Regions from separate parts of the Streptomyces venezuelae genome, predicted to be linked through region 2. Evidence: riboswitches for the same ligand, from Rfam matches in the RefSeq annotation. Region 2 holds a riboswitch; each other region holds the start of a gene.

Region 1 (10,013 bases), 5.3 Mb from region 2:
GGCCCCGTCAAGGACCGTGCGGTGCTCGTCCAGGGCGGTACGTTCCGGGCCGTCGGGCCGGTCCGCGAGCTCGCCGACGCGCACCGGAGCGCCAAGAAGGTGCGCCTCAAGGGCCACTTGCTCATGCCCGGCTTCGTGGACGCACACCACCACCTGACGCAGAGCTTCGGCAAGGCGCAGGCGTTCGGGCAGCCGTCGGAGATCTTCAAGACCGTCTGGGAGCCCCTGGAACACGCCCTGGACGAGAAGACGGCGCACCTCTCGGCGAAGCTCGCCGCCCTGGAGGCGCTGCGCGGCGGGTTCACCACCGCCGCCGACGCCGGCACCCGCGCGCCCGTCGACGTGGGCGTCATCGCCGAGGCCGCCGAGGAGGCCGGGCTGCGCTGTGTGCTGTCCAAGGTCGTCTCCGACGGCAAGGGCGGCAAGGAGCATTTGGAGCGGTTCCAGGACTCCCGGCTGATCCATCCCTCACTGGCGATACCCGTGCCGGAGGACGCCACCGCCGAGGTGCTGAAGAGGACCGCCGAGCTGTGCGCGGACGCCGACGCGGTCTTCCAGGTCCACGTCAACGAACACCTGGCCTCCGTCGAACGCTCCCTCAAGAGCGTGGGCCGACGCCCGTTGTCGTACCTGCACCACATCGGCGCCCTCAACGCGCACACCCTCGGCTCCCACGCCACCCTGCTCACCCCCGACGAGATGCGCATGCTCGCCGACACCGGCGCCGCGGTCAGTTACAACCCGGTGGCCAGCGCGTGGAAGGGCAACGCCGTCGCGCACGCCCTCATGTGGCACACCATGGGCATCCGCTTCGGCACCGGCACCGACGGCACCCGCGGCAACGGGTTCCGCCTGGTCGACGCGGCGGAGAGCGCCCAGCGGCTGTCGTACGGCCTGATGGCCGGGGACTCCGCCTGCGGCGCGGGCCGGGTGTGGCTCACGCACGCCACCTCGCTGAGCGCCGACGCCGTCGGGCTCGGCGGGGTGACGGGCGAGATCGCCGTCGGCAAGGCGGCCGACTTCCTCCTCGTCGACCTCGACGTACCCGAGCTCACGCCGTCGTACGACCTGTCGTGGGAGTTGGTCCGACTGGCCGGCCGCGACCAGATCAGCGCGGTCTTCGTGGACGGCAGGCTGCGCCTGTGGCACGGCTGGCCCACCGACTGGGACGGGCGTGCACTGGTCCGCGAGGCCGCCGAGACGGGGCCCGAGGTCGTGCGGCGGGCCCGGATCCAGCGCGTGGACCCGGACCCGGACCGCACGGCCCGCCGCCCGGGGCGCCGCCCCTAGGGGATCACCGTTCCCGAGCCGTTGTGCCCGCTCGGGTTCAGGCCGAACAGCGCCTTGGCCGCAGGTGCCCCGATGTCCGTCGGGTTCTGCGCGGACGACCGGGACGCCGTCAGACCGGCGGCGGCGCCGCGCAGCAGCCACACCGCGCCACCGTTCCTGACGGCACCCAAGTCCTCGCCCGGCGCGCCCGCGACCAGGTCCGCCCTGCCGTCACGGGTCACATCGAGCAGCCGTACCGAGCCGCCGAACACGTCACCGGGCTCCGCCGCACCCGGGACGTCCGCCGTGTCCTGGTGGAATGCCCGCGCCCCCTTGCCGGTGAGCCCGTCCTTGTCGCCCTTGAGCAGCACCACGGCGCCGGCCTTCGCCTTCGAGCCGATCGCCTCGCCGGGGACGCCGACGGCGAGGTCGGGGTATCCGTCGCCGTCGAAGTCCTCCCGTACGAGGCGGCGCCCCGATCGGAGACGGCCTTCGCGGACGCGGTCCTCGCGGACGCGGTGCCCGCCAGAACCGGTACGCCGAGCGAACCGGTCAGGGTCGCGACCACGGCGGTCGACATGGCGGGTCGGCGGATGCCCACGGTTTCCTCCTCGGGCGCGCACGAGGTCGGAAATGGCCGAGAAATCCCTGCGCACGGACGTGACTCGCCTCGGAGACACGCGGAAACGACCGATGGTTGTGCGCGACACAGCACGTGAACGGAGTGCTACCGCATCCGGCGGATGCGGATCGGGCCGCGGGCCTCCGCCGGGTCGACCGGCTCGCCGCCCTGCGTGATCTCCGCCTCGCCGGCCTCGACCAGGTTCCGGGCGGCGCGGCGGGCGGGCTCCATCAGCGCGCGCCAGCCGTCGTCATCCCCTTCGTAGACCGCCCGCGCGGCGTCCGAGGGACAGATCGTGGCGTCCGGCGCACGGCGGTCCAGCAACTCCAGGATGGTCTCTTCCAGGCGCCGCTCGGTGTGCTCCGCACGCTGCCGCTCGCTCTGCGTCATCACGTCAGTCTCGCACCGAGCGGGAGGCGCCGCAGAAGCTTGCACGGCGGTCACGGGCTCACAGGGGCACAGGGTCACAGGGTCACAGGGTCACAGGGTCACAGGGTCACAGGGTCACAGAGGACGGTCGTTGAGGATCTTCTGGAAGAGCCGGTGGTCGCGCCAGGCACCGTGCAGGTAGAGGAGGGACGGAGCGAGCCCGTACTCCTCGAAACCGCACTTCCTCAGCACGCGCTGCGACGCGGTGTTGTGCAGCATGGTGCCCGCCTCGACGCGGTGCAGGCCCAGTTGGGTGTCCGCCGCCGCGCAGACGTGCCGCGTGGCGGCGGAGGCGAGGCCGCGGCCCACGTGTTCGGCGTCGATCCAGTAGCCGAGGTTCCCGCTGCGGGCCGGGCCGAGCACGATGTTCGAGAGGGCCGCGTGGCCGACGATCTCGGCGCCGCTCGCCAGGACCCAGTGTGCGGACCGGCCCGCCCGGCCGTCCGCCAGCTGCACGCGGACCCGCTCGGCCTGCCCCTCCGGGGTGTAGAAGGCGGCGGGACGGTCCGGGTCCCAGGGGCCGAGGTGGTCACGGTTGCGCCGGTAGGCGCGGGCCAGCGCGTCCGCGTCGTCGAGGGTGACGGGCCGGATGAGTATGCCGTGCGCGAGATCGACCGCTCCACTGATCATGCGCCCATCGTACGAGCGGTCGACCGGGGCGCGTCAGCGCCCGCCGGCGACCCGGAGCACGGTGCCGGTGGCGTACGAGGCCTCGTCCGAGAGCAGCCAGGCGACGGCCGCCGCGATCTCGGACGGCTGGCCGGAACGTCCGAGCGGGATGCCCGCGGCGAGCTTCGCCGGGCGCTCCGGGTCGGCGTGGAACTCGGTCCAGATGACGCCGGGGGCGACGGCGTTGACGCGGATGCCGTCCCCGGCGACCTCCTTGGACAGGCCGACCGTCATGGTGTCGACGGCGCCCTTCGCGGCTGCGTAGTGGACGTACTCGCCGGGAGCGCCGAGCGTCGCGGCGGCGGACGAGACGTTCACGATGGCGCCGCCGCCGTTGGCCTTCATGTCCCGTACCGCCCGCCGGGCGCAGAGCAGATAACCGAGTACGTTCACTTCGAGCGCCCGGCGCATGCCCTCGGCGTCCGCGTCGGCGAGGGTCCCGACAGGCCCGCTCACCCCGGCGTTGTTGACCAGCCCGGTGACCGGGCCGAGCCCGGCGGCGGCGTCGAAGAGACGGTCGACGTCGGTTTCGTCGGCGGTGTCGACCTCGACGGTGACACAGCGGCGGCCCGCCGCGCGGACCGCCGCGGCGGCCTCCTCGGCGGCGCCCGCGTTCGACCGGTAGCCGATCACGACGTCGTGGCCGTCCTCGGCGAGACGGGCGCTGACAGCGGCGCCGATACCGCGGCTTCCGCCGGTGACGACGGTGACGGGGTGGTGCTGCACGGGGACCTCCGGCTCTGGGTGGCTGACTGTCGCGCCGTCCGGGCGCGGGGATCGCCCGCGCCCGGATCCGCCGTCATCCTACGAACCGGTGATCTTGGTCAGCCGCGAGCGGCTTCGTGGCCCGCCCCGGCGGCCACGCCGACCAGCGTGGTGCCCGCCGTGTCGCACCGCAGCCTCAGCACGTTCCGGTGGGGCTGCCACTGGGCGAGGCCCTTGTGGTCGCGCAGCACGCGGCGCAGGTGCTGCGGGTCGCGCGTCCACAGGACCGCGGGAACGCCACGGGTCGGGCCGAGCACGTGGAGAGCGATGCGGCCGTCGTCGGCGACGTCGTACGAGGACAGGAGCACGTCGATTGAGGTGTCACGGTTGTCGTGCGCGGGGGAATGCGTCATGGGGCGCCTCCGGAGTCGTGGACCCCGGGTTTCGCCGACCCGGTGATCCGCCGTTCCCCGTGCACGTCGCACGGGGCGGGTCGTCACCCGGGGCACCCGCGACGGAGCGGGGTGCCGTCCAGCGAGCCGGGGCTTGACACTGGAACTCGTGACCCGCCCCGACCGTAACACCTCGCCTAGCCGGCCGTCGCGGGAGTAATCGCGTCCTCCGGAGCGGCCTTCTCGGCGGGCAGGCTGTCCATGAAGGAGCTGACCGAGAAGACCGCGTTGCCGGGGCCCGCGGGGCCGTAGCCGGGCGGCGAGGTGAGGCCGTTCGCCTCCATCGTCGCGCGGTAGGCCTCCAGGAGCCGCACGTGGTACTCCAGCGGCGCGCCCTGCGGGTTCGCCTTGCCGAGCGGCGTCGTGGGCTCCGGGCACCAGGTGGTGAAGCGGGGCGTGATGCCGCGCGACATGAAGTACTGCAGACCCTCCACCGTGGAGTCGATGGCCTCGTCGACCGTCTTGAAGCCGAACGGCTCGGCCATCTCGACGCCCGCGACGAAGTTCGGGATCACGTTGCGCGGCCCGAACACCTCGGCGGAGTCCAGGATGCGGCGGTGCCACTCGTCACGGCCGACGTAGCGCTCCTTGCCGGGGCAGTACCGCTCGAACAGGTACGGGTCCCACACCTCGTAGTTCGGGTGGTAGATCCGCACTCCGTAGTCGTGGAAGCGCTGCACGTCCTCCTTGGGCAGGGCCTGGGCGACGACCTTGCCGATCCAGCGGCCCGGGAAGCGCTCCTCGATGGCCTTCGCGTACTGCCCGTAGAAGTCGGCCTCGTCCTTGCCCTGGAGCCGCGTGGTGATGGCGCCGCCGGTGAGCGTGTACGCGGTGGACGACTTGTTCGTGTCGTACTTGTCGATGATGGCGAGGGCTTCGAGAACCTCGTCCATCGGCTTCACGCCCGTGTAGGGGCGGCCCGCCGCCTTCTGCTGGCGCCAGTTGTGGTTGATGTCGCAGTACTGGCACTCCTCCTTGGCGCCGAAGTACTGGCAGACCCGGAAGACGGTCAGGTAGATGAGGTAGCCCCACTGGATGGTGGGCGCCACCTCCATCACCGACTTGCCGTTCTCCAGCGTGTGCCGGTAGTAGTCCGGCATCGGGGGCAGGCCGACGTCGGAGATCCGCGCCCCGTCCAGGTAGAGGCCGAGCACGCCGTTGTCGTCGGCGGCGACGCGGTAGGGCGAGGACGGGTTGACACGCACCGAGACGACGGTGCGGCGCAGCTCGTACGGGCCGCCGGTGAGGACGATCTCCTCCGGCGGGCGGCGCAGGGCGGCGGCGCCGAGCTCGGGGAGCGTGCCGTGGTCGAAGGAGAAGATGAAGTACGACTTCGGCTTGACCTCGCCGTTCTCGTTGTCGCTGAGCGCCGACTCGTCGAAGGCGATGCCGCCGCGCAGCAGATCCTCCTTGATCACGGCTTCCCGCGGCACGTGCGGGAACCGCTCCATGAGTGACTCGATGAGCTGGGTACGGCTCTCGCTGCGGCTTGGCATGGGCCGGGCACCTCGGATCCTGTTCGGTCGATCTGTCCAGTCCACGCTAATACCCGCCGGATCCGTTCCGGATCCGACTCCGGTCTCAGTGCGTCTCCACCGCAGGTCTATCCTGCGCGGCCCTGCCACGGCGGTCCTGTCCGGGACGCGGCACGGACACGGCGCTGACCGGCCCGGACAGGCCGGCGACTGTCCGGGACAGCCGGCTTCCGTTGCTTGACCTGTCGATGGTCAACAGTCTGTGGGGGTGCCTGGCCGGCCCGGCGGTCGCCACGGCGCGGGCCCGTCGCGTCGAGGAACAGCTCTCCACGCAATGGGCCGGACCTGAACCGGAACCCAGCCATGAAGGAGCTCACGTGCGTGCACGACCTACTCTCGTGACCGCTGCGCTCAGCAGCATGATCGCTCTCGGCGCGACGGTCGCACCCACCCATGCGGCAGCACCGGCCCCCTCCGCGAGCGTGGCGGACCAGGCACCGGACTTCACGCCGTCGAACGTGCCCACCGGCGCCCAAGCCTGCAACGCCAAGCCCACGTCGAACGGTTTGGGGGGTGCGGACGTCACACGGTCCGTCGCTCTCAGGTCCGGCCCGAGCAGCGCATGCGGCGACGTCTCCTCCAGGCTCTATGTGGGCCAACGACTCGGCGGCTGGTGCCGGTACAAGAACCCGTCCTCGGGATACTGGTGGTACTACGTCAGCAAGGGTGGCGAGGCGCCCTACGGCTGGATCTACGAGGGGAACATCTCCGGCGAGGAAACGATCCGAACGGCCTGCAATGACTACTGACACGCGCTGACAGGCGGTGCCCGCAGCCGGGAGACGGCCGCGGGCGCCGCTGCCGTTCGTCAGTCCTGTCGCGGTGCGACCGGAACCCCGCTGCGGGCCGACGCGTAGCCGGCCTCCACCACGCGCAGGGTGCGCAGACCGCCCTCGCCGTCCGCGACGGTCATCGCGCCCTCCTGGGCCCCGTACAGGAACGCCCGCAGCATCAGCTCGTCCAGGTCGGGGCCGAAGGGCACCTCGGTGCCGGTGCCCTCGCGCTCGCTGAAGCCGTGCACCTTCTGGTCGAAGGCGTCCATCTCCAGGGTGGCCCGCTCGCCCACGACGGTGAGTTCCAGGCCGCCCCAGGAGTGGTGGGAGCGGGGGTGCGACCAGCTGCAGTCGATGGTGGCGACGGCGCCGTTGGAGTACGTCACGCTGACCAGGCCGCTGGTCTCGGCGGCGACCTCGTCGGCGTACAGGAGGTTGTTGGTCTGCGCGTACACCTCGACGGGCGTCGCCTCTGCGAAGAGGTCGTCGAGCAGGTCGGCGATGTGCACGGTGTGGTCCATGAGGGCGCCGCCGCCGGAGAGGGCGGGCTCGGCGAACCAGCGGCGGGCGCGGGTCGGCATGGCGCCGTTGTTCGCGCCGGACACGGCGAGGACCCGGCCCGCCTCACCCGCCGCGACGGCCGCTTTCACGGCCGCGTAGGCCGGGCTGAACCGCACCGGGTGGGCGACGGCGAGCCGCACGCCCGCGGCCCGGCAGGCGGCGACCATCGCCTCGCCGTCCTCGACCGTGGCGGCCAGGGGCTTCTCGCACAGAACGGGCACACCGTGCGCCGCGGCGCGTTCGACGAGGGGCCGGTGCCGGGCGTTCTCGGAGCAGACGATCACCGCGTCGGGGCCCCAGGCGAAGGCTTCCTCGTACGTGTCCGCGTACGCGACCCGTGCCGCGTCCGCGACCGCGCGGCCCCGCACCTCGCCGGGTGCCGCGAGGTCCGTTTCGGGGTCGCTGCCGAGGACGTCGACGCCGGGCATGCGGGAGAGCAGGCGCAGGTAGGTCGCCGCGTGGACGTGGGCGAACGACAGGACGGCGACCTTCATCGCGTGACCTCCTCGGTGTCGGTGATCGTGGGTGCGGCACTGCTCCCGGTGAGCTCGACGACGCGGCCCGTGCGGCTGGACTCGACGGCGGCCTCCGCGATCCGCACGGCCTCTATGCCGTCGCGAGTGCTCACCCTCGGTTCCGGCCCGCCCTCCTGCCATGACGTGGCGAACTCGCGGAGTTCGGTGAGGAAGGGGCTCTCCGTCATGGGGCTGGTGGGGATGCCTTCGTTGGCGGCGCGGACACCTTGGGCGGTGATCTTGAAGCCGGGTACGGCGGTGGAGTCGTGGTGCAGGAGGCCGTCGGCTCCCGCGACGCGGAACGTCGTGCGGAACTGCTGGTCGGGCAGGCCCCACAGGCCGTTGATGTGGCTGACGGCGCCCGACGCGTGGGTGAGGACGGCCGACGCGGTGACGACTTCCGGCGGGGCGCCGGTGGCGTGTTCGACGCCGCGGGTCCGCGCGTGCACGCGGACCACGTCGCCCGCGAGCCACCGGGCGATGTCGATGTCGTGCACCATCAGGTCCATGATGACGCCGCCGGACTGGGCGGGGTCGCCGAACCAGGGCGCCCACTGGGGCCTCGCGCCGCCGCGCGTGAAGCGCAGCACGGCGAGGTCACCGAGGTCGCCGCGGGTGACGGCCTTGTGCAGGGCGGCGTACGCGGGGAAGTAGCGCACCACGTGGGCGGGGTGGAGGCGGACGCCTGCCGCGTCGGCTGCTGCGCCGATCTCCTCGGCGTCGTGGGCGGTGAGCGCGAGGGGCTTCTCGCAGACGACGTGGCGGCCCGCGGCGACGGCGGCGAGGGCAAGGGCCTTGTGGGTGGGGGTGGGCGTGCAGACGTCGACGGCACTCGCCTCGTCGAGGAGCGTGTCGAGGTGGTCGACGGCCCGGACGTCGTGGCCGCGCCCGGCGTACTCGGACGCGAGTTTCTCCGCGGAGCCGTCGACGGTGTACACGCTCACCCGGGCGCCCAGGGCCAGCCAGCCGGGCAGATGGGCACGGGCGATGCCGCCGGCACCGAGCATGCCGATGTGAAGCGATCGCATGGAGCCTCGCATGGGAGGTGCTGCCTTTCCGTCGGGGGGTGTGAGCTCCTGTGGTCAGCTCTTGGAGCCCGAGAGGGCGACGCTCTGGACGAAGTGCCGTTGAAGGAAGAGGTAGACGACCAGCATCGGCAGGCTCGCGATCAGCGAACCGGCCATCATCACCGGGTAGTTCGTCTCGTACTGCCCCTCCAGGGAGGTGAGGCCCGCGCTGATCGGCATCTTCTCCGGGTCGGTGTTGACGATCAGCGGCCACAGCAGGTCGTTCCAGGACCACATGGCGGTGATGACGGCGAGCGCGGCCAGCGCGGGCCGGATCAGCGGCAGCATGATCGACCAGAAGATGCGGAAGGACCCCGCGCCGTCGATGCGCGCGGCCTCCTCCAGCTCCTTGGGGAGCGAGAGGAAGAACTGGCGGAGCATGAACGTGCCGAAGGCGCTGAACATGCCGGGCAGGAAGAGCGCGGGCGCGGAGTTGAGCAGTCCGAGGGACTGGATGATGTCGTACTGCGGCAGGACGAGCAGGGAACTCGGCACCATCAGGACGGACAGGAAGAGCGCGAACAGGACGTTGCGGCCCCGGAATTGCATACGGGCGAACGCGTAGGCGGCCAGCGAACAGAACACGAGCTGGCCGAGGGTGCGTCCGATGGTGTTGATCAGGCTGTTGGTGAGCATCTCGCGGAACGGCAGCGCGGTGAAGACCTCTTCGAAACTCGCCCAGTTCCAGTCCTCGGGCAGGAACGTGGGCGGCACCCGCGAGGTCTCCGCGAGGGTTTTGAGCGCGGTGAGCAGCTGCCACAGGAACGGGAAGACCATGATGAGCGCGCCGAGCGAGAGCACGGCGTGGGTGGCGACGGATCCCGGGTCGAAGCGCTTCCGGTCAGGCATAGTGCACCCACCTCTTCTGGATCCGGAACTGGAGATACGTGAGGGCCGCGATGACCAGCATCAGCAGGAAGGCGAGCGCGGCGGCGGCACCTTGCGCGTTCTCGATGAACGCCCATTTGTAGAAGAGGCCGACGACGGACTGCGTATCGCCGATCGCGGGGTTCTTCTCGGCCATCATGATGTAGATCAGGTCGAACGTCTGCAGGGAATTGATCATGCAGATGACGGAGGCGAAGAAGATGGTCGGGCTGAGCAGGGGCAGCGTGATGGTGAAGAACCGGCGCAGCGGTCCCGCTCCGTCGAGTTCCGCCGCCTCGTAGTAGTCCTGCGGTATTCCTTTGACACCCGCCATGAAGATGACGAGGTAGTAACCGGTGGTGGACCACACCATCACCGTGCCGATGGCGTAGACGGCGGTGGACGGGTCGGAGACCCAGTAGTTCCGCTCGGCGCCGAACCAGCCGAGGATTTCGTTGACGAGCCCGAAGTCTCCGTTGTAGAGCCAGTTCCAGACGAGTCCGACGGCGACGGGCAGCGTCACGAAGGGGATGAAGTACAGGGCGCGGT
Region 2 (10,013 bases):
TCCCGCTCGGCATCGCCACGACCAGCTACCTCCTGTCGGACAGCCCCGAGCAGCCCAAGGCCCCGCCCAAGGTGGAGCTGGAGAGCGACTCGCCGTCCTCGGAGCCGGCCCCTCCACGGCCCGCCCCGAGCGACGAGAAAGTGTCCCCGCCGCCGGTGAGTGAGAACCCCTCGAACGATGACAGCGGAAACAGCGGAAACACCGGGAACACCGGAAACAGCGACGAAGACGACAGCGACGACGGCAGCAGCGGCGGCGGGGGCGACCAGGACGACGACGGGCCCGGCGACGACGGATGACACGGGGTCCGAACCCCGGCGCCGCTGGATAACGGCTCGTGTCCGCATCCTGCTGTGGCTGCTCGTCGTCATGACGGTCGCGCTCACGGCGGTCGCGGCGACCACCCGCTCGGTGCTCCTCCGCGACGTCGACCACCGCATCGACGCGCTCCTCGCCCAGGAGACCGCGGAGTTCACCAACCTCGCGCGCGAGGGTGTGGACCCGCACACCGGCGAGCGGTTCACCGCCCCCGACCCGCTCCTGCGGCTCTTCCTGTCCCGGCAGTACGCCGACCCCGACGAGGAACTCCTCGGCCTGGTCGGCCGCCCCGGCGAGGTGCCCGCCAAGAAGGAGCAGTCGCGCGAGGCGCGCATCGACCACCCCCTCGCCGAGGACCCCGCCGCGCTGCGCGCCGTCTTCGCCTCGCCGGACGCGACCGGCACGGTCCACCGCGACCTGGGCGAGATCCGCTGGGCGAAGGTGGAGATCGGGGCGGGCGCGGGGCAGCCGTCCGCCGCGTTCGTCGTCGCCTTCCACCCCGCGGGCGAACAGGCCAAGGCCGGCGACGTGTTCACCATGCTGCTGGCCATCTCCGGCGTCGCGCTCCTGATGACGACGGGCATCGGCTGGGCGGTCGCGGGCCGCATCCTCAGACCGGTGCGCCTGGTGCGCACGACCGCCGCGCAGCTCACCGAGCAGGACCTGACCCGCCGCATCCCGGTCCAGGGCAGAGACGACATCGCGGCGCTCGCCGAGACGTTCAACGGCATGCTGGACCGCCTGGAACGGGCGTTCGCCGCGCAGCGCGAGTTCGTCGACGACGCGGGACACGAACTGCGCACGCCCATCACCATCGTCCGCGGCCATCTGGAGCTGATGGGCGACGGCCCCGGCGAACGCGAGGAGACCGTCCGCATCGTGACGGAGGAGCTCGACCGGATGAGCCGCATCGTCGAGGACCTGCTGCTCCTCGCCAAGGCCGAGCGGCCCGACTTCGTCGCCCCGGAGCCCGTGCAGCTCGCCGAACTCACCGCGGACGTCTTCGTGAAGGCCCGGGCACTCGGCGACCGCGCCTGGCGACTCGTCGAGGTGGCCGACGCCGAGACCCCTCTCGACCCGCAGCGCATCACCCAGGCGATGGTGCAGCTGGCCCAGAACGCCGTGCAGCACACCGCCCCCGGGCAGCGGATCGGCATCGGCTCGCGGCTGCGCGCAGGACGCGTCGAGCTGTACGTCGCCGACAGCGGGCCCGGCGTGCAGCCGCAGGACGCCGGGGTCATCTTCGAGCGGTTCCGCCGCGGCACCGCGCGGCGCGGCTCCCGCGCCACCGGGGCGGGCCTCGGCCTCGCCATCGTCAAGGCCATCGCGGAGAGCCACGGGGGCGGCGTCGAGCTGCGGCCCACGGACGGCGGCGGCGCCACGTTCGTACTCGTACTCCCCCAGGGGCAGCCGGAAGGGGCGGAGCGGCAGTGAACCGGATACTGATCGTCGAGGACGAGGACCGCATCGCGTCCTTCATCGAGAAGGGCCTGCGCGCCAACGGCTTCACGACCACCGTGGTAGCCGACGGAGAGAGCGCCTACGACTACGCCCTGACCGGCGGCTTCGACCTGATCGTCCTGGACATCGGCCTGCCGGGCAAGGACGGCTTCACGGTCCTGCGACAGCTGCGCGAGGCCCGGGTGACCACGCCCGTCATCGTGCTGACCGCGCGGGACTCGGTGCGGGACACGGTGGCGGGCCTGGAGGGTGGCGCGGACGACTGGATGACCAAGCCGTTCCGCTTCGAGGAACTCCTGGCCCGGGTGCGGCTGCGGCTGCGCACGGCCGCCGGGGCGCCCGAGGTGACGGTGTTGCGCAGCGGTGAGGTGACACTGGACCTGCGGACCCGCAGGGCACGTTCGGCGGGGCGCACGGTGGATCTGACGGCGCGTGAGTTCGTACTCCTGGAGCTGTTCCTGCGCCATCCGGGGCAGGTGCTCTCGCGGGAGCAGATCCTGTCGCACGTGTGGGGGTACGACTTCGACCCCGGGTCCAACATCGTGGACGTGTACGTGCGCGCGCTGCGCAAGAAGCTGGGGTCGGAGCGGGTCGAGACGGTGCGCGGGATGGGGTACCGGCTGCCGGAGTGACCATCGGCACGCGAAGACCACCGGTCCGGGTGAACTTTCCTTCATCTGGGCCTCATTGAGGGCTCACGGCCCGGCACCACGCTGAACAGCGTGACCTTGAACCTGCGGCAGGCCGTGACCCTCTGCGCGGCGCTCAGCCTGTGCGCGCTGCTCGCGGTCCCCGGGAACTTCCCGGGTCTGAGCGGCGACGCCCGTCTCACCCTCGCCGTCTTCGCGCTGGCGACCTGCGCCTGGATCGGCACCCCGGTCGACGACACGTACATCGCGCTCGGCGCGGGCCTCGCCCTCACCGCGACCGGCGTGATCAGCAGCGACACCCTGTTCGGCACCCTCGGCGACGAGACGGTGTGGCTGCTGATCTGCGCCTTCGTGCTCGCGGCCGCCGTGGCGCGCAGCGGGCTCGCGGGGCGGGCGGCGGCGTTCCTGGTCAGCGGCGCGGGCACCGTACGGCAGTTGACGCATCTGACGACGGCGGCGCTGGTCGTGACCGCCTTCGCGGTGCCCGCGACGTCGGGGCGCGCCGCGCTCGCGCTGCCCGTGTTCCTCGCGCTGGCCAAGGTCCTCGCCGACCGAAGGCGACTGGTCGTGATGCTCGCGCTGCTCTTTCCGACCGTGATCCTCCTGTCCGCGGTCGCGACACTGATCGGTGCGGGCGCGCATCTGATCACGGTGTCGGTCCTGTGGGAGGCGACCGGCGAGCGGATCGGCTTCACGCAGTGGCTGCTGCTCGGCCTGCCGCTCGCCATGGCCTCCTCGCATCTGGCGGCCGAGGCCGTCCTGTTGACGACGACGCGGCGCGCCGACCGCAAGGAACCGGTCCGCATCACCCTCGACCAGCTCCAGGAACACAGCGAACAGCCCGTCACCGGCCCCTGGGAGCCCGCCGAGACGCGCTGCGCCCTGCTCCTCGCCACCGTCGTCGCCCTGTGGTGCAGCGAGCCGCTCCACCAGGTGCCGCCCGCCGTCGTCGCGCTGATCGGAGCGGTCGTGGCCGCCTCCCCCGCGCTCGGCACCGTCGGCCTGAAGGACGCGCTCCGGACGGTCCCCTGGGCGCTGCTCCTGTTCATGGCGGCGACGATGGCGATGGGCGTCGCGCTCGCCGACTCGGGGGCGGCGAGGTGGCTGGTGTCCGGACTGCCCCTGGACCTCCCCGCGTGGCTGTTCCTCGCCGTGGTCGTCGCCGTCAGCACGGCAGCGCACCTCGTCCTGCAGTCACGCTCGGCCCGTTCGTCGGTCCTGGTGCCGCTGGTCGTGGCGGCGGCCGTCGGCGCGGGCGTCAACCCGGTCGCCGCGGCCCTCGCCTCCACGGCCGCCGCCGGGTTCTGCCACACCCTGCCCGCCTCCGCGAAGCCCGTCACCCTCTTCGCCGGCATCCCGGACACACCCACCTACACCCCGCGGGACCTCCTGCGGCTCTCCGCCGTCCTCGCGCCGCTGACCGCCGCGCTCGTCCTGCTCTTCGCCGTGACGCTCTGGCCGCTGCTCGGCGTCCCCGTCCGCTGAACCCCCGCGTCCACCTGGAGACCACCGTGCTGACCCGTTTCGCCATCGCCCCCAGCGGCTTCAAGGAGTCGCTGTCCGCGAGCTCCGCGGCCGAGGCCATCGCCGCGGGGGTACGCCGTGCCGTCCCGCACGCCGACACCGATCTGATCCCGCTGGTGGACGGCGGCGAGGGCACGGCCCGCGCGCTGGCGGCGGCGAGCGGCGGCCGTCTCGTCGCGCTGCCCGCGACCGGCCCCGTCGGCCAGCCGATCGGCACCCACTTCGCGCTGCTGCCCGACGGCACGGCGGTCGTCGAGATGGCGGCCGTGGCCGGTCTGTCGCTGGTCCCCCGCGATCTGCGCGACCCGGGCGCCACCACGACGTACGGCGTCGGCGAGCTGATCCGCGCGGCGCTCGACGCGGGTGCCCGCCGCATCCTCGTCGGCTGCGGCGATTCCGGTACGTCCGACGGCGGCGCGGGCGCCCTGCAAGCACTCGGCGCCAGACTCCTGGACCTGGACGGCTGGGAACTGCCGCGCGGCGGCCGGGAGTTGACGCGCCTGAACCGCATCGACCCGAGCGGCATCGACCCGCGTCTCGCGGACACCGAGATCCGCGTGGCCTGCAACCCCTACAACGTCCTGTGCGGCGAGCGCGGCGTCGCCCGCGTCTTCGGCCCCCAGAAGGGCGCGACGCCCGCCCAGGTCGAGCAGCTCGCCGCCGCCCTGGAGCACTGGGCGCACCTCCTCACGCGGGACCTCCACGTGCGCGCCGACCTCTTCGAGGGGCCAGGCACAGGCGCGTCGGGCGGTCTCGGCGCCGGGCTCGCCGCCCTCGGCGCCGCCCTGCTCCCCCGCTTCGACGTCCTGCTCGACCGGCTCGACCTCGACGCGCGGCTCGCCCGTGCCGACCTCGTCATCACCGCGGAGGGCGCCCTCGACCACCAGACGCCGCGCGGCAAGGTCCCCGCCGAGGTCGCCCGCCGCGCCAAGCTCTCCGGCAGGCCCGTCCTGGTCCTCGCGGGCACGATCGGGGCCGGGGCGCACGCCGTGCGCTCCGTCGGCGTCGACGCCTACAGTTCGATCCTGCCCGCCCCGATGTCGATGACCGAGGCGCTCGGCAGGGGCGGCGAGTTCCTCACCGACGCGACGGAGCGGGCCCTGCGGATGATCCAGCTGGGCTCACGCCTGCCCCTTCAGGCGGCGGCGCCGGTGTCGGGCACGCACCGGCCGTCCTCGGTGCGGTAGCTCCAGCGCGCACCGTCCGCGACCAGTTCCTTCACCGCGCGCACGAAACGCTCGACGTGCTCGTCGGGGGTGCCCGCGCCGAAGCTCACACGGATCGCGTTCAGCGACTTCTCGCCCGGCGCGGCCTCGGGGGCGCCGCACTCACCGGGCTCGTCGGGCTCGCTGCCGAGGAGGGTGCGCACCAGCGGGTGGGCGCAGAACAGGCCGTCGCGTACGCCGATGCCGTACTCGGCGGAGAGCGCGGCGGCGAAGTGCGAGCTGTTCCAGCCGTCCACGACGAAGGAGATGACGCCCACGCGCGGCGCGTCGTCACCGAAGAGGGAGAGGATCCGCACCTGCGGCACCTCGGCGAGGCCCTCGCGGACCGTCCGGATGAGGTGCTGCTCGCGGGCGACGAGCTCGTCGAAGCCCGCGTCGGTGAGCGCCTTGCAGGCGGAGGCGATGGAGTAGACGCCGATGACGTTCGGAGAACCGGCCTCGTGACGGGCGGCGCTGTCGTGCCACTCCACGTCCACACCGCCGTCAGCGCGTCGCGCCACCTTCCGCGAGGCGCCGCCGCCCGCGAGGTAGGGCTCTGCGGCGCGCAGCCAGTCGGAGCGGCCCGCGAGGACGCCGGAGCCGAAGGGCGCGTACAGCTTGTGCCCGGAGAACGCGACCCAGTCGACGTCCAACTCGGCGACGGAGACGGGGTGGTGGGGCGCGAGCTGCGCGGCGTCGAGGACGATGCGGGCACCGTGCGCGTGGGCGGCGGCGGCCAGCTCACGTACCGGCCACAGCTCGCCGGTGACGTTCGAGGCGCCGGTCACGCAGACGAGGGCGGGCCCGTAGGGGTCACGGTCGGCGAGGGCGCGCTCCAGGGTCTGTACGGCCTCGTCGGGGGTGCGCGGCGCGTTGAGGCAGGTGACGCGGGCGTCCCGCCACGGCAGCAGCGAGGCGTGGTGCTCGGTCTCGAAGACGAAGACCTGGCAGTCGGCGGGCAGCGCGGCGGCGAGGAGGTTCAGGGAGTCGGTGGTGGAGCGGGTGAAGACGACCTGGTCGTCCTCGCGGCAGCCGAGGAACTCGGCGACGGTCTTCCGGGAGTTCTCGAAGAGGTCGGTCGACAGCTGCGAGAGGTACCCGGCGCCGCGGTGCACACTGCCGTAGTACGGGGCGTACGCCGCAACGTCGTCCCACACGCGCTGCAGCGCCGGCGCGCTCGCCGCGTAGTCGAGCGCCGCGTAGGTCACCTCGCCGCCGGTGACCAGCGGAACGGTGACGTCCCGGCCGAGGACGGCGAGCGGGGCACAGACGGACGAGTCGGCGGCAACGGCGGACACAGACATGGCGAACTCCCGTAAGAGGCAAGTGAGTTCACTGCGACGACGGCCGCGCCGAAGGCATGCGGCAACGCAGTGATGAAGAGAAGAAGGGTGCGCGGAAAGGGGCCGAAGGCCCTAGCACATTCGCTTGCTCACGAGACTGCTCCCTTGAGGACCAGGACCCCAGGGCTGTGACATCCGACGATGTCCAGGGGTCCGCGCTTGCCATACGCCTTGCTGCGTACGACCTGGTCTTCACCCGGGGCACCCCGCCACGGACGGAGGGTTGCCGGACAGCGGGCCGGGGCCGTAGTCGCTGTCACTCATGACCTGTGCAGCATCCTGCCACACGATCTTCGGAGCGCAAGGCGCAGTCCAGATTCCGGACTGCGCCGTGCGTCACATCGCTGCGCCGAAGGAGGGAATGCTCCGCGGGTGCCTCAGCGGTTGCTGGCGGACACCCAGCGCTCCAGGGCCCGCTTGGCGGCCCCCGAGTCGATCGCCTGCGCCGCCTTCGCCATGCCGGCGCCGATCTGTTCCACCAGGGGCTGATCGGTGGGCGCGAGGGCGACCAGCGCCGCCGCCGAGTTCAACAGCACGGCGTCCCGCACCGGCCCGGTCTCCCCGTCGAGCAGCCGCAGCGCCACCTCCGCGTTGTACGAGGCGTCGGCGCCCCGCAGCGCCTCGACGGGCACCAGGTCGATCCCGACGTCCCGCGGGTCGAACGCCTCCTCGCGCACGGACCCGTCCCGCACCACCCAGATCCGCGAGGTCGCGGTCGTCGTCAGTTCGTCGAGCCCGTCGTCGCCGCGGAAGACGAGGGACGAGTTGCCCCGCTCGGCGAAGACCCCGGCCACGATGGGCGCCATCCGCGGGTCGGCGACACCGACCGCCTGGGCGCGCACCTTCGCCGGGTTGGTGAGCGGGCCGAGCAGGTTGAAGACGGTGCGGATGCCGAGCTGGCTGCGGGCGCCGCCCGCGTGGCGCAGCGCGGGATGGAACTTCACGGCGAAGCAGAAGGTGACGCCCGCCTCATCGGCGACCTCGACCACCCGCTGGGGGGTGAGGTCCAGGTTGACGCCGAGCTTCTCCAGGACGTCGGAGGCGCCGGACGCGCTGGAGGCGGCGCGGTTGCCGTGCTTGACGACCTTCGCGCCGGTGCCCGCGACGACGATCGCGGACATGGTCGAGATGTTGACGGTCTTGGCGCCGTCGCCGCCGGTGCCGACGATGTCGACGCTCGGGCCCGGCACGTCGATGACGTTGGCGTGCGCGTACATGGCGCGCACCAGACCGGAGATCTCCTCGACGGTCTCGCCCTTGGCGCGCAGGGCGACCACGAACCCGGCGATCTGCGCGTCGGTGGCCTCGCCGCGCATGATGCGGTCCATGGCCCAGGCCGTGTCGTCGGCGCTCTGGTCGCGCCCGTCGAGGAGGCCGTTCAGTACGTCGGGCCAGGAACGGTCCGCCGCGGTGTCGCCTCCTGCGGGGATCACAGCGTTCATGGCCGCTCCTGGTTTTTTCGTCTGCGTATGGAGGAAACACCCCGACACATCGGGGTGGGACCACCCTATCCAGCCTCCGGCACGGCAAAGAGCCCCGTCCATGCAATGGACGGGGCTCTCGCCGTGGCGACCGTGTTGGTCAGAGCTTCAGAGCTCCGGAATGATCAGTGGTGGCCGTGGCCGCTCGTGATCTCCTTGTACTCGTCGGCGGTGGGCTTGGGGATCTGCCCCTCTTCCCCGTAGTAGCCCTTGGAGAGCTTCGCCCGGAGCTTCTGCGAACCGGACGGCTTGCGCTCGACACCGTTCTCGTCGACCGTCGGGCCGAGCTCGATCGGCTTGTACTGCTCGTGCGCCGTGAGGGTGTGCAGCTGCTCCTTGCTGAGCGGCTCGTGGACCTCGATGAACTCACCGTGCGGCAGGCGCTTGATGAGACCCGACTCGCGGCCGTGCAGCACCTTGTCCTTGTCGCGCCGCTGCAGACCCAGGCAGATCCGCTTGGTCACGATGAAGGCGATGACCGGTCCGGCGAAGAAGGCGATCCGGACGAACCAGGTGATCGCGTTCAGCGACAGGTGGAAGTGCGTGGCCCACAGGTCGTTGCCACCGCCGACCAGCATGACCATGTACGCGGTGATCCAGGCGACACCGAAGGCCGTACGGGTCGGGGCGTTGCGCGGGCGGTCCAGGATGTGGTGCTCGCGCTTGTCGCCGGTGACCCAGGACTCGATGAACGGGTAGACCGCGATGGCCACGAGGACCAGCGGGAAGACCACGACCAGCGGGATGAACACGCCCAGGGCGAGCGTGTGGCCCCAGAGGTTGATCTCCCAGCCCGGCATCACACGGATCAGACCCTCGGCGAAGCCCATGTACCAGTCGGGCTGGGCGCCGGTGGACACCTGGTCCGGCCGGTACGGGCCGATGGCCCAGATCGGGTTGATCGAGGCGATCGCCGCGATGACCGCGATGACACCGAAGACCAGGAAGAAGAAGCCTCCGGCCTTGGCCATGTAGACGGGCAGCAGCGGCATGCCGACGACGTTCTTGTTGCTCTTGCCGGGGCCCGCGAACTGCGTGTGCTTGTGGTAGAAGACCAGGATCAGGTGCGCCACCACGAGGCCGAGCATGATGCCCGGCAGCAGCAGGATGTGGACCGAGTAGAACCGGGCCACGAAGTCGCCGCCGGGGAACTCGCCGCCGAACAGGAACATCGACAGGTACGTGCCGACGATCGGCATCGACAGGATGGCGCCCTGCATGAAGCGCACACCGGTGCCGGAGAGCAGGTCGTCCGGGAGCGAGTAACCGGTGAAACCGGTGAACATGCCGAGGACGAACAGCAGGAAGCCGAAGACCCAGTTGACCTCACGGGGCTTGCGGAACGCACCCGTGAAGAACACGCGCATCATGTGCACGAACATGCCGGCGAGGAAGATCAGCGCCGCCCAGTGGTGGATCTGCCGGATCAGCAGACCACCGCGCACATCGAAGGAGATGTGCATGGTCGAGTTGAACGCCTCCGACATCAACTGTCCCTGCATCGGGACGTAGCTGCCGTGGTACTCCACCTCGTTCATCGACGGGTGGAAGAACAGCGTCAGGTACACACCCGTGAGGATGATGATGATGAAGCTGTACAGGCAGATCTCACCGAGCATGAAGGACCAGTGGTCCGGGAAGATCTTGCGCATGTTGGCCTTGGCGAGGGAGTAGATCCCCAGCCGGCCGTCGGCCCAGTCCGCTACCCGCTCACCGGCGGGCGCCTTCTGGCGGTTGTCGTTCGATGATGTCGTGGTGGTGCTCATCCGCGCTCCCAGAAGGCAGGACCGACGGGCTCTTCGAAGTCGCCGAGCGCCTCGAGGTAGCCCTTTTCGTTCACGCCGATGCGCAGCTGCGGCAGGGCGTGGCCGGCCGGGCCGAAGATCACTCGGGCACCGTCGGAGAGATCGAAGGTGGACTGGTGGCACGGGCAGAGGACGTGGTGCGTCTGCTGCTCGTACAGGGAGATCGGGCAGCCCACGTGGGTGCAGATCTTGGAGTACGCCACGATGCCTTCGTGCGACCACTCCA
Region 3 (10,013 bases), 1.6 Mb from region 2:
TCGACGTCGTCCCGCCGCGACCGCTCGCGCAGGAAGTCCGCGTCGGCGCCGAGCCCGTGCACCCCGATGCGGGTGCCCGACGTGCCGCCCACGACCCGCACGCAGCAGTCGGTGAACGCGTCGGCCCACCGCCCCGTGAGGAACCCGAGCCGGTCCGCGCCGAGCATGCCCCGCAGCAGCTGCTCGGCGACGTCGTCCGGCAGCATCCGGAAGTAGTCGGCGGGCGCCCACGGGGTGTGCGAGAAGTGGCCGATGCGCAGGTCCTCGCGGAGCTCGCGGAGCATGCCGGGGACCAGCGCCAGGTGGTAGTCCTGCACCAGGACGGCCGCCCCCGGTGCCGCCTCCCGGGCCAGCGCCTCGGCGAACGCCCGGTTGTACGTCTCGTACGCCGCCCACTGCGCGCGGAACTCCGGCCCGAAGGCCGGCTCCAGGGGCGTCTGGTAGAGCATGTGGTGGACGAACCACAGCACTGAGTTCGCGATGCCGTTGTACGCGTCCGCGTGGACGCGCGCGTCGATGTCCAGCATCCGCACGCCGGGCTCGCCGACGCCGCGCCGTACGGCCTCGCGGTCGCCCTCGCCGAGCGCCGCGCACACCCAGAGGGCGTCGGCCTCGTCGCCGATCGCGCTGAGTCCTGAGACGAGGCCTCCGCCGCCGCGCTTCGCGGTCAGCTCACCGTCCTCTCCGACGGTGTACGAGACGGGGCCGCGGTTGGACGCGACGAGGACCTGCGCTGCTGACGATGCGGACTCGGAGACCATGTGGCAAAACGTAGCCCGTCCCGTAAACCCTCAAACGTACGGAAGCCGCACTCCCTGAGAAGGGAATCCGACCGGCGTGTGCCGTCGTGTGTCGGCGTGTGCCGTGCGTGGGCCGCTGTGCCGGGTGGGTCAGTCGCGGCGTCCGCGTGCCGCGATGATCACCAGGACGCCGAGCCCGCAGAGTGTGGCCGCGGCCCCGCTGAAGAGCAGGGTCCGGGAGCTGCCCGTGTCGGCGAGCTCGGCAGGACCGGACCGGGCCTGCCGGGCCTCCTTGTGCGAGGCGGCCGTGGCGGCGGGCGCCGCGGCGAGGAACCCGGCGGCGACCACGGCGGCGACCGCGGCGGTGGCGAGCGCCAGTCCGGCCGCCCTCCGCATGACTCTCAAGGCGTCTTTTGTCCATGTACATCTGACCCTCATAAACCGCATAAAGGGCAATGTAGGCAAAGCGGATGATCTACGGTGGTTACGCCACGCGCCGGTGCGCGTACTCGGCGACATCCGCCATCGGCGGCCTCTCCTCCGTGTCCACCGGATGCGTCCTCGGCTCGAACCCGCCCTCGCCCCGGACGAACTGCGTGAGCTCGGGACGTACGAGATGACCGCGCGCCAGCCGCACCTGCGCCGTCCGGTAGATCGCCGCCGCCATCCGCCCGAGCGCCTGCCCGTCCTGGTGCCGGTGCCTGCGCACCCCCACGTCGACCTGCGCCAGCGCGTCCAGGCCCACGGTGTGCAGCGCGTCGACGAGCAGGCCCAGCTCCACGCCGTACCCGACGGGGAACGGCAGCCGCTCCAGGAGCGACCTGCGCGCCGCGTACTCGCCGCCCAGCGGCTGCACGAACCCCGCCAGCCGCGGCCAGTGCATGTTCAGGAGCGGCCGCGCCATCAGCTCCGTCACCCGGCCGCCCTGCCCGCCCGCCCCCGCGAGCGGCCGGTCGTACATCGCCTTCACGAACGCCACGTCCGGGTCGGTGAGCAGCGGGCCGACTATCCCCGAGACGAAGTCCGCCGAGAACTCCTTCAGGTCCGCGTCGACGAACGCCACGATGTCGCCGCTCGTCGCGAGCAGCGAGCGCCACAGCACCTCGCCCTTGCCCGCCACGGCCGGAAGGCGCGGCAGGATCGCGTCGCGGTGGACGACCTTGGCGCCCGCGGCGGCGGCGACCTCCGCCGTACGGTCCGTCGAGCCGGAGTCGACGACGAGCAGCTCGTCGACCAGCGGAACCCTCTCCATCAGCTCACGGCGGATCTCGGCGACGATCTCACCGACCGTCCCTTCCTCGTCGAGCGCGGGCAGCACGACGCTCACCGACGCGCCACCCGCCCGCTTGGCCGCGGCCAGCAGGTCCAGCGGGCGGTCGGCGACGGACCAGGAACGCCTGCTCAGCCAGTGCTCGACCTCTTCCAGCACGGTCGTGGTCCTCCCATATGTGATCCATCTCGCGGTTCGGACGACTATCTCAAGGGTCCGGGGCTTCGGTTACAGTCTTGAACAACGCCGGTGGCCATCGCATGTCGGGGTCACCACCGCGTTCGCCGACGACAATCGAAACTCACAATCGAATACCGCTCATCCAGAGGGGCAGAGGGATACGGCCCGTTGAAGCCCCGGCAACCACCCAGTCGGTCTCGCGCAGTCAAACGCAGCGAGGCTCCCGGCCGGCGAAGGTGCCAATTCCGTCTCGCGGCGAAATGCGTCGCGAGGAAGATGAGGAGAAAGGGCCTCGCCTCCATGGCTGTGCAGACTGTCGCCACCGAAAGCACCTCCGAGAGCACCTCCGGAAGCACCTCCGGAAGCGCCGCCTCTTCCGTGGACCTCGGGCCCGCGTCCGGCCTCTCCTGCCGTGAGTGCGGCACCACGTTCCCGCTCGGCCCGATCTTCGCCTGCGCCGAGTGTTTCGGCCCCCTCGAAGTCGCGTACGACCTGCCCCTCGGCGACCCGGAGGCCCTGCGCAAGCAGATCGAGGCAGGCCCCGCCAACATCTGGCGCTACGCCCCGCTCCTGCCCGTCCCCGCCGACGTGGCCGACAAGCCGAACCTGAACCCCGGCTGGACCAAGCTCGTCAAGGCCGACAACCTCGCGAAGGAACTCGGCGTCCAGCAGGGCAAATTGTTCGTCAAGGACGACTCCGGCAACCCCACCCACTCCTTCAAGGACCGCGTCGTCGCGCAGGCGCTCGAAGCGGCGCGCGCCTTCGGCTTCACCACGCTGTCCTGCTCCTCCACGGGCAACCTCGCGGGCGCGGTGGGCGCCGCGGCGGCCCGCGCCGGCTTCCGGTCCTGCGTGTTCATCCCGCACGACCTGGAGCAGGGCAAGGTCGTCATGGCCGCGGTCTACGGCGGCGAGCTCGTCGGCATCGAGGGCAACTACGACGACGTGAACCGCTTCTGCTCCGAGCTCATCGGCGACCCGCTGGGCGAGGGCTGGGGCTTCGTCAACGTCAACCTGCGGCCGTACTACGGCGAGGGCTCCAAGACCCTCGCGTACGAGATCTGCGAGCAGCTCGGCTGGGTCCTCCCCGACCAGCTCGTCGTCCCGATCGCGTCCGGCTCGCAGCTCACGAAGATCGACAAGGGGCTCAAGGAGCTCATCGCCCTCGGCCTCGTCGAGGACAAGCCCTACAAGATCTTCGGCGCGCAGGCGGAGGGGTGCTCGCCCGTGTCGGCGGCGTTCAAGGCGGGCCACGACGTGGTCCGTCCGCAGAAGCCGAACACGATCGCCAAGTCGCTTGCGATCGGCAATCCGGCCGACGGGCCGTACGTGCTCGACATCGCGCGGCGTACGGGGGGTGCGGTGGAGGACGTCGACGACGAGCAGGTCGTCGACGCGATCAAGCTCCTTGCCCGTACGGAGGGCATCTTCGCGGAGACCGCGGGCGGTGTGACGGTGGGCGTCACGAAGAAGCTGGTCGAGGCGGGCCTCATCGATCCCTCGCTGACCACGGTGGTCCTCAACACCGGGGACGGCCTCAAGACGCTCGACGCGGTCGCCGAGACGTCGCAGGCCACGGCGACGATCAAGCCGAGCCTCGAGGCGTTTCGCTCCGCGGGCCTTGCCGGTTAGTCGCCGTAGGGCCTGGTGTCCGCTGCCGGCAGCGGGTCGTGGTCCGTCCTCGCGCAGTTCCCCGCGCCCCTTCGGGGCGCCCCCGACGGGGCGCCTTTCCCATCCCGTACTTCTGAGGTGAACCCATGAGCGTCAACGTCCGGATTCCCACCATTCTCCGCACCTACACCGGCGGCAAGGCCGAGGTCGCCGCCGAGGGGGCGACCCTCGGGGAGGTCATCGCCGACCTGGAGAAGAACCACACCGGCATCGCCGCCCGCGTCCTGGACGACCAGGGCAAGCTGCGCCGCTTCGTCAACGTGTACGTGAACGACGACGACGTCCGGTTTGAGCAGGGTCTGGAGACGGCCACTCCGGACGGCGCGGGTGTCTCGATCATTCCCGCCGTCGCCGGCGGCTGATCTTTTCGCGAGCACCCTGCGTTATCTGAATTGCCCCCTCCGCGAGAGAAACGGAGGGGGCAATTCTGCATGGTTGAGCGCGGTACAGTTGGGAAGCGCGCTCCGCCGCTCGTGCCGAGCGCATATACGAAGTCGGCCTCAGGCCGACAAGAAGCAGCCAAAGAGCACTGCCCATTTAAGCCTTTTGCGGCTTTTGCCTGGCCCGACTTGCCCTGGATCCGGACGGAATCTCCGTATATTACCGATCGGGCGCGCCCAGAATTCTCGTCCGATTGACCTGTTGCAGACGGCAGTTGGACAGATACATTCAGCGGCGGTCGACGCGTTCCGGCGCACACCCCTACCAGTGGGGGGTGAGGTCTGACCCGGGTCCGCGAAGTGCGGTCCTGTGCAAGGGCCAGTAATAGGGGAGTTAGGCATGGCTCAGGGCACCGTCAAGTGGTTCAACGCGGAGAAGGGGTACGGCTTCATCGCGGTCGACGGTGGTGCGGATGTTTTCGTCCACTACAGCGCGATCCAGATGGACGGTTACCGCACCCTTGAAGAAGGTCAGCGAGTCGAGTTCGAGATCTCGCAGGGCCAGAAGGGTCCGCAGGCGGACATGGTCAAGCTCGCCGTCTAGCTCGGCGCGACCGACCACCGAAGCAAGCATCGCGAGGGGCCCGTATCCCGTCAGGGGTACGGGCCCCTCGTGTGCGCCGGGTCGCGCCCCGGTCCCTCCCCGGTTCCTCGCCGGGATCCGTGAGAGGCGCTTGCACTCGCAGGGGTCGAGTGCTAATCATTGGGCTTAGCACTCTCCCAGTGAGAGTGACAGAACTTGGATCGGGTCGGTGAGGCCCGCAGGCCGGGTGGGGCAAGGAACCACAAGGGCTGCAGGCCGTCCGTCGCGGGCATCTGCACGATCCGTTTTTGCGTTTCCACCCCGTCCGGGAGGACCACTTCACATGGCCAAGATCATCGCGTTCGACGAGGAGGCACGGCGCGGCCTCGAGCGCGGCATGAACCAGCTCGCCGACGCCGTCAAGGTGACCCTGGGCCCCAAGGGTCGCAACGTCGTCCTCGAGAAGAAGTGGGGCGCCCCCACGATCACCAACGATGGTGTCTCCATCGCCAAGGAGATCGAGCTCGAGGACCCGTACGAGAAGATCGGCGCCGAGCTGGTCAAGGAGGTCGCGAAGAAGACGGACGACGTCGCCGGTGACGGCACGACGACCGCGACCGTCCTGGCCCAGGCCCTGGTGCGCGAGGGTCTGCGCAACGTGGCCGCCGGTGCCAACCCGATGGCCCTGAAGCGCGGCATCGAGAAGGCCGTCGAGGCCGTCTCCGGCGCCCTGCTCGAGCAGGCCAAGGATGTCGAGACCAAGGAGCAGATCGCTTCCACGGCCTCCATCTCCGCCGCCGACACGCAGATCGGCGAGCTCATCGCCGAGGCGATGGACAAGGTCGGCAAGGAAGGCGTCATCACCGTCGAGGAGTCCCAGACCTTCGGTCTGGAGCTGGAGCTCACCGAGGGTATGCGCTTCGACAAGGGCTACATCTCGGCGTACTTCGCCACCGACATGGAGCGTATGGAGGCGTCGCTCGACGACCCGTACATCCTGATCGTCAACTCGAAGATCTCGAACGTGAAGGACCTCCTTCCGCTCCTCGAGAAGGTCATGCAGTCCGGCAAGCCGCTGCTGATCATCGCCGAGGACGTCGAGGGCGAGGCCCTGTCGACCCTGGTCGTCAACAAGATCCGTGGCACCTTCAAGTCCGTCGCCGTCAAGGCCCCGGGCTTCGGTGACCGCCGCAAGGCCATGCTCGGCGACATCGCCATCCTCACCGGTGGCACCGTCATCTCCGAGGAGGTCGGCCTCAAGCTGGAGAACGCCGGTCTCGACCTGCTCGGCCGCGCCCGCAAGGTCGTCATCACCAAGGACGAGACGACCATCGTCGACGGTGCCGGTGACAGCGACCAGGTCCAGGGCCGCGTCAACCAGATCCGCGCCGAGATCGAGAACAGCGACTCGGACTACGACCGCGAGAAGCTCCAGGAGCGCCTGGCGAAGCTCGCGGGCGGCGTGGCCGTCATCAAGGCCGGTGCCGCGACCGAGGTCGAGCTCAAGGAGCGCAAGCACCGCATCGAGGACGCCGTCCGCAACGCGAAGGCGGCCGTCGAAGAGGGCATCGTCGCCGGTGGTGGCGTCGCTCTCCTCCAGGCCTCCGCGGTCTTCGAGAAGCTCGAGCTCGACGGTGACGAGGCGACCGGCGCCAACGCCGTGAAGCTCGCCCTGGAGGCCCCGCTCAAGCAGATCGCCGTCAACGGTGGTCTCGAGGGTGGCGTCGTCGTGGAGAAGGTCCGCAACCTCACCGTCGGCCACGGCCTCAACGCCGCGACCGGTGAGTACGTGGACATGATCGCCGAGGGCATCCTCGACCCGGCGAAGGTCACGCGTTCCGCCCTGCAGAACGCCGCGTCCATCGCCGCGCTGTTCCTCACCACCGAGGCCGTCATCGCCGACAAGCCCGAGAAGGCCGGCGCTGCCGCCGCCCCGGGTGGCATGCCGGGCGGTGACATGGACTTCTGATCGACCTCTGGTCGATCACTGTCCTGACGTACCGAGGGCGGCACTCCTTCTCACGAAGGGGTGCCGCCCTCGGGCGTTTCCCGTGCGGGATGCCCTACGGCAGACGCTCCAGGATCCAGCCACACAGCTCCTCGGTGACCAGAGTGTGGGGCTCGTTCCGGGAGGCGCAGAGGAATTCGTCGAGTTCGCTCTCCGTCTCCGCAGCGGCCGTCACCGGCTCGTACAGCTTCTCGTGCGTGTCGATGTCGCGCAGGGCGATCGCGCTGACCGTCGGCACGAAGCAGTGTTCGCGGATGTCCGCCTCGGAGCGGAGGCCGATCAGGGCCGGGATCTTGTTCAGCTCGTCGGCGAGGATGCCGAAGCCTTCCAGGGTGCCGCCGGGCGCGCCGTCGATCTCGGGCAGCCCGGACGTGTTGACGTGCGGCCGCCGCAAGGTGACGACCCGCAGCTGCGCGACGAGTTCGTCCTCGCCCGCGGACTGCGTGTAGAGCCGCGTACCGGTGATCGCCAGTCCCTTCCCGTGGAACGCCTGCTCACCGGGCCGTATCCCATTGCTCTCCCCGATACGCGTCCCGTTCGCCACACCGATCTTCTTCGGCCGCGACGGCCATCCGCCGACCCGCTCCAGCTCGGCGAGGAACGTGCCGCGCTCCTTGTCGGTCTCCGGTGTGTCGCCCCACTCGCTGATGTGCCGCCACAGCAGCTGCCGCGCGGCCGGGCTGTTCATCTGGTTCGAGAACGCGGCGTTGAGGCTGCGGATGTAGTGCGCGAACGCCTGCAGCGCGATCGGGATCCACGCGCCGCGGTGCGGGCTGTCGTACGAGAAGTACAGCGCCGTCTGGTGGTCGTTCGCCTGCCCGCCCTCGTGCTCCATCTTCGCCAGCGCGTACCGCGCGACGAGGCCGCCCATGCTGAAGCCGCCGACGGTCAGCGGGTGGTCGCCCGAGCGGCGGGCGATGGCCTCCAGGATGGCCGCCCGCACGACTTCCGCGTTGTCCAGGATCGACGCACTGCGCTCGTCGAAGCCGAGCAGGATGACGTCGCGGCCGCGGTTGCGCAGCTCGCTCAGGAACGGGTACGGCCCGCGTTCCAGTATCTCCCACGAGAAGTTGAGCTCGCTGGAACCGCTGTTGAACCCGTCGCCGATGATGACGGGCCGGGTCAGCCCCTTCTTCGCGTCGGCGAGGTACACCCAGGCCGTGCCGCCGGGCAGCGCCCACTCGTCGTCGGGCGCCGGCGCCTCGGCGGGGGCCTCGCGCGCCTCCCTCGGGCCGGGGGCCAGGGTGATGCGGGCGGCGGCGCCGATCGCCTCGGCGACCTCGCGCTCGTCCAGTTGCTCCAGGTCGGGCTGAGTGGGTTCGTTGGAGTCGGTCATGAGGGTCCCCTCCGGTCGTGTCCGGTCATGTGGCGTCCGGTCATGTGACGTCCGGTCGTGTCGTGCCCAGTCGTGTCCAGTCGTGTCGTGTCTGGTCATGCCGTTCCGATGACGTGGGGTGCCATCATCGGCACGGGGCGTGATCGGGTGCGGGGCTTCAGCGGCCTTTCGGACAGCAAGCGTTCGGCCGTTCCCGGGCGGGGCGGGAGAGGGACTTGGCCCTCCGGTCGGGGGTGACCGGGTGGTACGGGAGGGGGGCGGCGGCGGAGCGGTGGTGCGTCGGCCATGGGAGGGGGCTGGGCGGGGGGCCTCGGCTGCCTGCCCGGTGCGGAAAGTATGTCGCGAAGACGACGCGTGCCAGTCGGCGTAGTTCTTCAGCTTCTCGGTGTGTGTGACGGGGGCGGGGGCGACTTCGGTGGGCCCGCGTCTTCGATGCTTGCCGGGGCCGCCCGGGGTTTTGCGGAGTGTGGCGGTTCCGGGCCGGCAGTAAAGGGCGCTCCCTTCGGTCGCGTCGGCTGCGCCGATTCCGCTGCGCTCCACCCTTGACTCCCGTCCCTCCACCGCGAGCTGCTTGTTGACCCGGACGGCCAGGGGTGGGGGCAACGGGGACCGCTGGGTCAGTCGTCAGCTTTCGCTGCCGGGTGCGGCCCGGTTCATCGTGGGCGGCGGGTCACGGTCACGGCCCCGCCCGCCGCGCGGCTCGGCCGCTCGGGTCATCCGCTCGCGCTGCCGGGTGCGGACCGGCTCATCGTGAGTCGCCCTCACGGTCCGGGTCGGGTCATCGGCTTGCGTTGCCGGGTGCGGTCCGGTTCATCGTGGGCGGGAGTCATGTTCGATGAGCTGTATCCGGCCGGGGGCCGCCCCCCCTCCGGCACCTACTTGGGGAAAGTTGCGAATGAGGTTGCCGCGCGCCCCCTCTGTCGAGCCATGCGCGCCCCTCTCTCATGCGGGCTTGCCCCGGTGGATGCGCGCGATGAGGGGTGGGTGGGGGCGGCGTGCGGTGGTGCGAAGGGGGGCGCGCGCCGGTAGGGTTCGCAACTTTCCCCAAGTAGGTGCCGGAGAGGACCGCCCGACCCGACCAAACCCCGAATCCCCGAATCCCCGGGGGGCGTACGGGGCTTGGGTGGGGGCGCGCGGCGAAGGCTTTCGCAACTTTCCCGAAGTAGGTGCCGGAGGGCGCGGCCCGAGGCGCTCCCGGACGGGCACGGCACATCGACCATCACTCCCGCCCACGATGGACCGGGCCGCACCCGGCCACGAGAGCAGATGGCCCGCCCCGGACGGTGAGGGCCACTCACGATGGACCGGGCCGCACCCGGCCGCGCGAGGCGATGACCCGAGCCGCAGGGCCGCCCCCGGACGGTGAGGGCGGCTTGCGTTGGACCGGGCCGCACCCGGCAGCGAAAGCTGATGGCCCGAGCAGCGGTCCCCGTTGCCCCCACCCCTGGCCGTCCGGGTCAACAAGCAGCTCGCGGTGGAGGGACGGGAGTCAAGGGTGGAGCGCAGCGGAATCGGCGGAGCCGACGCGTAGCGCAGCGGAGCGCCCTTTACTGCCGGCCCGGAACCGCCACACTCCGGTCAACACCGGGCGGCCCCGGTGACATTCAACGTCTCCGGCCCGCCGGAGTCGCCGGGGGTGGCATGTGCGTCAGCTGTTCTTGAGGTCCGTCACGAACGCGGACCAGCTCGCGGCCCGGCACCTGCTAACTCCATGAGCTTCGGCGCTCCGGCCGCCACCGACCTCGCGTCGCAGAGCGGCTTGTCAAGAACGGCCCAGAACAACGGCGTTGTTGGGTCGTCCAGAAGCCATGTGAGCATCGATCGTCTCCTGCGTAGCCGTCGGGT

Evidence for each region. A riboswitch is a leader RNA that binds a small molecule or an ion and turns the genes downstream of it on or off. The one in region 2 is predicted to bind S-adenosylmethionine.
Region 1: another riboswitch for S-adenosylmethionine. It lies ahead of DEJ47_RS33575 (hypothetical protein); the one in region 2 lies ahead of DEJ47_RS09815 (aminotransferase class V-fold PLP-dependent enzyme).
Region 3: another riboswitch for S-adenosylmethionine. It lies ahead of thrC (threonine synthase); the one in region 2 lies ahead of DEJ47_RS09815 (aminotransferase class V-fold PLP-dependent enzyme).

Annotation. Positions count from the first base shown of each region.
Region 1 covers NZ_CP029193.1:7,405,156-7,415,168, reverse strand. Annotated here, with positions in the region: gene DEJ47_RS33600 (amidohydrolase family protein) at 1-1,290, shown strand, start outside; gene DEJ47_RS33595 (FG-GAP repeat protein) at 1,287-1,925, opposite strand; gene DEJ47_RS33590 (DUF3253 domain-containing protein) at 1,997-2,281, opposite strand; gene DEJ47_RS33585 (GNAT family N-acetyltransferase) at 2,396-2,950, opposite strand; gene DEJ47_RS33580 (SDR family oxidoreductase) at 2,984-3,715, opposite strand; gene DEJ47_RS33575 (hypothetical protein) at 3,814-4,107, opposite strand; SAM riboswitch class IV at 4,152-4,261, opposite strand; gene DEJ47_RS33570 (radical SAM protein) at 4,284-5,642, opposite strand; gene DEJ47_RS33565 (hypothetical protein) at 5,999-6,430, shown strand; gene DEJ47_RS33560 (Gfo/Idh/MocA family protein) at 6,490-7,509, opposite strand; gene DEJ47_RS33555 (Gfo/Idh/MocA family protein) at 7,506-8,558, opposite strand; gene DEJ47_RS33550 (carbohydrate ABC transporter permease) at 8,613-9,446, opposite strand; gene DEJ47_RS33545 (carbohydrate ABC transporter permease) at 9,439-10,013, opposite strand, start outside.
Region 2 covers NZ_CP029193.1:2,109,585-2,119,597, forward strand. Annotated here, with positions in the region: gene DEJ47_RS36820 (small secreted hydrophilic protein) at 1-299, shown strand, start outside; gene DEJ47_RS09795 (sensor histidine kinase) at 370-1,752, shown strand; gene DEJ47_RS09800 (response regulator transcription factor) at 1,749-2,411, shown strand; gene DEJ47_RS09805 (SLC13 family permease) at 2,502-3,914, shown strand; gene DEJ47_RS09810 (glycerate kinase) at 3,941-5,140, shown strand; gene DEJ47_RS09815 (aminotransferase class V-fold PLP-dependent enzyme) at 5,089-6,462, opposite strand; SAM riboswitch class IV at 6,652-6,769, opposite strand; gene trpD (anthranilate phosphoribosyltransferase) at 6,879-7,943, opposite strand; gene DEJ47_RS09825 (cytochrome b) at 8,108-9,748, opposite strand; gene DEJ47_RS09830 (ubiquinol-cytochrome c reductase iron-sulfur subunit) at 9,745-10,013, opposite strand, start outside.
Region 3 covers NZ_CP029193.1:3,715,423-3,725,435, reverse strand. Annotated here, with positions in the region: gene DEJ47_RS17140 (trehalose-6-phosphate synthase) at 1-761, opposite strand, end outside; gene DEJ47_RS17135 (hypothetical protein) at 891-1,145, opposite strand; gene DEJ47_RS17130 (glucosyl-3-phosphoglycerate synthase) at 1,225-2,169, opposite strand; SAM riboswitch class I at 2,326-2,473, shown strand; gene thrC (threonine synthase) at 2,467-3,822, shown strand; gene DEJ47_RS17120 (ubiquitin-like small modifier protein 1) at 3,948-4,223, shown strand; gene DEJ47_RS17115 (cold-shock protein) at 4,642-4,845, shown strand; gene groL (chaperonin GroEL) at 5,168-6,793, shown strand; gene DEJ47_RS17105 (esterase/lipase family protein) at 6,888-8,168, opposite strand.